DNA from 2 places in the Stutzerimonas sp. KH-1 genome. Region 2 is predicted to be linked to the other one. Evidence: predicted binding sites of a transcription regulator. Region 2 holds the regulator's gene; the other holds the start of a gene.
The links. The regulator sigma-54, encoded in region 2, starts transcription at its own class of promoters, with help from an activator protein. The targets are predictions, from matches to a motif close to ANTGGCATNNANNTTGCTNT.

Region 1 (3,196 bases), 440 kb from region 2:
CCCATGTTCACGCGCCCGACCGAAGCACCGGTGCTGTCATAGATGTTCACGAAAACGTTGCTGCTGGAGGTCGGCAACACCAGGCTGGCCTTGAAGGTCTCGCTGGTATCGACCACAGCCTTGTCACTCGGCACAATGACTTTTCGGCCTACCAGCGACGAGGCCTGCAGCGCCTGAGATGACTGATAGCCAGACAGGATTGTCTGCATGCTCGAGTTGAGCTTCTCGACGCCTTCCACGGTGCTGAACTGCGCTAGCTGACCAATGAATTCGCCGTTTTCCTGAGGCTCCAGAGGGTTCTGGTTGTTCATCTGGGCGACCAACAACTCAAGGAACTCGTTCTTGCCAAGCTCGTTGCCTTTGGCTTCGCGGTTTTCACCAAACTGGTACTGATCCAGTATCGAGCCGGTACCACCGACGCCGTTCGTAGTGCTCATAGTGCGCTCTCGTAACTATCACTGACCCAGCGTCAGCACTTTCTGCAACATGGTCTTGGCCGTGTTCATCAGTTCGGCGTTGGTCTGGAAGGCGCGACTGGCCGAAATCATATCGGCCATCTCTTCCACCACATTGACGTTCGGGTAATAGACATACCCGCTTTCGTCGGCGGCTGGATGATTGGGCTCGTAGCGGGCCTGCAACTCGCTCTGGTCCTCGACCACGCCCAGCACTTGAACGCCAACCCCGGCCTGGTCCTGGCCGGCGAATAGCGACTGGTCGGGCTGGCCGTTGGCCTGCTGCAAGACGGTGGCGAATACTGGATGGCGTGCCCGGTAAGTCTGATCGACGCTTGACGAAACGGTCTCGGCGTTGGCGATGTTGCTGGAAATTGTGTTCAGGCGAGTGCTCTGTGCACTCATCCCGCTACCGGCAATGTTGAAAACGCTGCTAAGAGACATGAAGCACTCCTTTATTCGCCGCGCAGGGCATTCATCAGCCCTTTGAATTTGCTATTGAGCAGGGTGAAGCTTGCCTGGAAATCCACGGCATTCTTCGCATAGTTGGATTGCTCGATCTGCAGATCGACGGTGTTCTGGTCGAGCGAGGGATGTGCCGGCGTACGAAAGCGCAACGAGGCATCGGCGATCTCCACCCCTTCGGCGGCGATGTGCTTTTCGCTGGTTCGGGTAACGCCGAAGCTGCCCTGGCTACGCGCCGCCTGTTCGGCAAGCACGCTACCGAAGTCGAGATCACGGGCTTTGTAATTGGGGGTATCGGCGTTAGCGATATTGTTGGCCAGCACCTCGGCACGCTGCGAGCGAAAGCCCAACGCCTTCTCGTGAATGCCCAATGCCTTGTCGAAACTGATGCTCATTGATCTGCCCTCTGTCGGGTACAGTCTGCTTGCGCACACAGCAGCAAGTGTCGTGCCAGACGCATCAAGAGCTTGATTTACAAGGATATAAGCGAGGAAGCCGAGCCTTCGGCGTCAAAAGCGGCAAGGGCTTACCGCCTTTTTGCCGCGTTTGGAGCAGAGACGCGACAGTTTTCTGCCGCTCTCTGGAACGATCACTTGGCCTTGTAGATGATGCCCGGACTGCACTGCACCATCTGGTACAGCTCCGGAAGACCATTGAGGGCCTCGGATGCACCGAGGAAGAGATAGCCTCCAGGGCGTAACGTGGCATGAATACGCTTGAGGATGTCCTTCTTCACATCCGCGGAGAAGTAGATCAAGACATTACGACAAAAAACGATGTCGAACTTACCCAGAGCCGCATAGTTGTCGAGCAGGTTCTGGACGCGAAACTCGACGCGCGAGCGGATCGCAGGCTTCACCGCCCAACGACCCGGCGCCTTGACATCGAAATATCGCTGCAGACGTTCGCTCGACAGGCCGCGGGCAATTGCAAGACTGTCGTATTCGGCAGCCTTGCAGGCAGCAAGCATGGCACCGGATAGTTCGGTCGCAACGATCTGCACCCCCGTTTTTGGCTGGCTCGGGTTGCCGCGCTCATACTCGTCGATGGCCATGGACAGCGAATAGGGCTCCTGCCCCGAGGAGCATGCGGCGGACCAGATTCGCAGCCGCTGCCCGGACGCGCCTTTCAACATTTCGGGCAAAACCCGTGACTTGAGCACTTCGAACGGATAGGTATCGCGGAACCATAGCGTTTCGTTGGTCGTCATCGCATCGACCACCAGCTCGCGCAGCCCGCTGCGCGGCTGCGCCTGAATCTTCCTGACCAGGTCACCAAGCGTCTTGATGCCCTGCTGCTCCATCAGCTTGTTCAGGCGACTGGACACCAAATACTGCTTGTTGCTGCCCAGCAGGATGCCGCACGTCTTTTCAAGGAATACCCGGAACTGCTCGAAATCCAGATCGACTGACACCAATAAAGCCTCACCATCATGTAGAGGACCGAGCCTCAGTTTGCATCCGCCTGCCTGATCCGATCAGCCACCCGGGCTGCAAGATCGTCAGGCTGGAACTTGGCGAGAAAATCATCCGCGCCCGCCCGCTTCACCATGTTCTGGTTGAACACACCGGAAAGCGAAGTATGCAGCAGTATATGCATACCATGCATGCGCGGATCGTGCCGCACCTCGGTAGTCAGGGTATAGCCATCCATTTCCGGCATTTCAATATCGGAAATCATCATCAGGAATTCTTCAGCTGGGTTCTTGCCCTCATCCGCCATCCGCTTCAGGTAGTTGAGGGCCTCGCGCCCGTCGTTCAACTTGATGACTTCGACCCCAAGGTTCTCCAGGCATCGCGTGATCTGCTTGCGCGCCACCGACGAGTCATCGACGATCAAAACGCGGCAGGAGAGCGCCTTGTTCCGGGTATCCTCGTCCACGACATCAGGCGAAATCTCCTCGGAGGTCGGCGCCACCTCGGCCAGCACCTTTTCCACGTCGATGATTTCGACCAGTTTGTTGTCGATGTGCGTAACGGCAGTCAGATAGTGGTTTCGCCCCGCGCCCTTGGGTGGAGGCAAGATGGCCTCCCAGTTCAGGTTGACGATTCGCTCGACCGAACGCACCAGAAACCCGAGCGTGCGGTTGTTGTACTCGGTAATCACCGCAAAGGAATTTTGCACGTCCATCAGCGCGGATTTGCCGGTAGCGAGAGACAGATCGAGTATCGGCAAGGTACTGCCGCGAATGCTCGCCACGCCGCGCACCACCCGTCCACACTTGGGCATGATGGTCAACCGAGGACACTGCAGCACCTCTCGGACCTTGAACACGT
Region 2 (3,196 bases):
GTGACCACGCCGCGCCCACGTGTGGACATGGTCATCCAGCCGCGCAAGAACGGGCAGGCAGCGGAGCAGGCGGAGTAATGGCCGTCCTCAAAGCCCAGCATCTGGCCAAGAGCTACAAGAGCCGCCAGGTCGTCCGTGATGTCAGCCTGTCCATCGAAAGTGGGCAGATCGTCGGCCTGCTCGGCCCCAACGGGGCTGGCAAGACCACCTGCTTCTACATGATCGTCGGCCTGGTGAATGCCGACCAGGGTCGAGTACTGATCGATCAGAACGACGTGACCCATCTGCCGATGCACGGTCGCGCGCGCGCCGGGATCGGCTATCTGCCGCAGGAGGCCTCGATCTTCCGCAAGCTCTCGGTCGCCGACAACATCATGGCGATTCTCGAGACCCGCAAGGATCTGGACCGTAGCGGCCGCCAGCAGGCGCTGGAAGGCCTGCTGCAGGAGTTCCACATCAACCATATCCGCAACAGCCTCGGCATGAGCCTGTCCGGCGGCGAGCGTCGCCGCGTGGAGATCGCCCGTGCGCTGGCTACTGCGCCCAAATTCATCCTCCTCGACGAACCCTTCGCTGGCGTCGATCCGATATCGGTGGGCGACATCAAACAGATCATCCACCACCTCAAGGCCAAGGGCATCGGCGTACTGATCACCGACCACAATGTCCGTGAAACCCTGGACATCTGCGAAACCGCCTACATCGTCAACGATGGCCAGCTGATCGCCGAGGGCGACGCCCAAACAATCCTGAGCAACCAACTGGTCAAGGAAGTCTATCTGGGCCACGAATTCCGTCTGTAGAGCCGTTTTTTTTGCGCAGCTCGGCAAATCGGCCCTAGGCAAAGGCTTCCTCGGCAGGCATATAATTTGCTTTCTGTTGGCGCCTGGCGCGCCACATGTCGGAACGGGCGCGGTTGCGCCGGCATAAAAGGTTTGAAGTCCTCTGCCATGAAACCATCGCTAGTCCTGAAGATGGGCCAGCAGCTGACGATGACACCGCAGCTGCAACAGGCCATACGCCTCCTCCAGCTATCCACCCTCGATCTGCAACAGGAGATCCAGGAAGCGCTGGATTCGAATCCCATGCTCGAGCGCGAGGAAGACGGCGACGACTTCGACAGCTCCGACCCGATGGCCGAAGCTGCTGACCGCCCAGCTGAGGCCACCAGCGAGAAAAGCGCCACACAGGACAGCACCTACGACGAGCCATCGCACGGCAGCGAAAGCCTCGATGACGCTGACTGGGGTGAACGCATTCCCAGCGAGCTGCCGGTCGACACCGCCTGGGAGGACATCTACCAGACCAGCGCCAGCAGCCTGCCCAGCAACGATGATGACGAGTGGGACTTCACCAGCCGCACGTCATCTGGCGTCAGCCTGCAGAGCCACCTGCTCTGGCAACTCAATCTCGCGCCGATGAGCGATACCGATCGACTGATCGCCACCACGCTGATCGACTGCATCAACGATCAGGGCTATCTCGAAGAGTCGCTCGAGGAAATCACCGACTCGTTCGACCCAGAACTGGAGATCGAACTCGACGAAGTCGAAGTCGTGCTGCACCGCATCCAGCAGTTCGAACCCGCCGGGATCGGCGCGCGCGATCTGCGCGAATGCCTGCTGCTGCAACTGCGTCAGCTGCCCGAGCGCACCCCCTGGTTGAGCGAAGCGCAGCGTTTGGCCAGCGATTACCTGGATGTCCTCGGCAGCCGCGACTACAACCTGCTGATGCGCCGGATGAAGCTCAAGGAGGACGAGCTACGCCAGGTGATCGAGCTGATCCAGACGCTCAACCCGCGCCCGGGTTCTCAGATCGAAGCGAGCGAGCCGGAATATGTGGTGCCTGACGTGATCGTCCGCAAGCACAACGACCGTTGGCTGGTAGAGCTGAACCAGGACGCCATGCCACGCCTGCGCGTCAATGCGCAGTACGCCAGCTTCGTCAAACGTGCCGATTCCAGTGCCGACAACACCTTCATGCGCAACCAGCTGCAGGAAGCACGCTGGTTCATCAAGAGCCTGCTCAGCCGCAATGAAACGCTGATGAAGGTCGCCACGCAGATCGTCGAGCACCAGCGTGCATTTCTCGAGCATGGTGACGAGGCCATGAAACCGCTGGTGCTGCACGACATCGCCGAAGCGGTGGGCATGCACGAGTCGACCATTTCGCGCGTGACGACCCAGAAATACATGCACACACCGCGCGGCATCTACGAACTCAAGTACTTCTTCTCCAGCCACGTCAGCACGGCAGAAGGCGGGGAATGCTCGTCCACCGCGATCCGCGCGATCATCAAGAAGCTGGTGGCGGCGGAAAACCAGAAAAAGCCGTTGAGCGACAGCAAGATCGCTGGTTTACTGGAAGCGCAGGGCATTCAGGTAGCCCGCCGCACAGTCGCCAAATACCGGGAGTCGCTCGGTATCGCGCCATCCAGCGAGCGCAAACGATTACTGTGATCGGCCAAGGCCGAAACGTCCCGGCGGCAGGGCTTCGGACCTGCTCTTCGCACAAGGCAAAGGAGATAGCAGTATGCAAGTCAATATCAGCGGTGTTCATCTGGAAGTAACCAATGCCCTGCGTGACTACATCGAGGAGAAGTTCGATCGGCTTGCCCGTCATTTCGACCGCATCATCAGCGTCCAGGTGATCCTGCAGGTCGAGAAGCTCAAGCAGAAAGCCGAAGCGACGCTGCATGTCGCTGGCCGCGAAGTGGTCGCCAACTCGGAACACGAAGACATGTATGCTGCCGTCGACCTGCTGGTCGACAAGCTCGATCGCCAGCTGATCAAGCACAAGGAAAAGCAGCTCGACCATACCCAGGGCGCCATCTCCCGCTGACTCCCAGACATGATCCGACTCGAAAACATCCTGACCCCCGGACGTTCCCTGGTGAACGTCCCGGGCGGTAGCAAGAAACGCGTCCTGGAACAGATCGCCAAGGTCATCGCCCAGGACCTCACAGACCTCGACTCCCAGACCATATTCGAAAGCCTGATTGCCCGCGAGAAGCTGGGATCGACCGGATTTGGCAACGGCATCGCCATCCCTCACTGCCGCATGGTCGGCTGTAACGCCCCGCTGAGTGCCGTGCTGCGGCTCGAAACGCCGGTGGACTTCGACGCCATCGACGGCGCGCCGGTAGACCTGCTGTTCGTCTTGCTGGTACCGGAAGCGGCCACCGACGAGCACCTCG

Region 1: flgB (flagellar basal body rod protein FlgB) is a predicted target of sigma-54. The motif match lies at 1,356-1,375, and genes of this name have one in related genera.

What each region holds. Positions count from the first base shown of each region.
Region 1 is NZ_CM137011.1:2,098,777-2,101,972, forward strand. It holds gene flgD (flagellar hook assembly protein FlgD) at 1-437, opposite strand, end outside; gene flgC (flagellar basal body rod protein FlgC) at 456-899, opposite strand; gene flgB (flagellar basal body rod protein FlgB) at 911-1,315, opposite strand; gene cheR (protein-glutamate O-methyltransferase CheR) at 1,510-2,337, opposite strand; gene ACX1DW_RS10010 (chemotaxis protein CheV) at 2,370-3,196, opposite strand, start outside.
Region 2 is NZ_CM137011.1:2,533,831-2,537,026, forward strand. It holds gene lptA (lipopolysaccharide transport periplasmic protein LptA) at 1-78, shown strand, start outside; gene lptB (LPS export ABC transporter ATP-binding protein) at 78-803, shown strand; gene ACX1DW_RS12285 (RNA polymerase factor sigma-54) at 951-2,459, shown strand; gene hpf (ribosome hibernation-promoting factor, HPF/YfiA family) at 2,533-2,841, shown strand; gene ptsN (PTS IIA-like nitrogen regulatory protein PtsN) at 2,851-3,196, shown strand, end outside.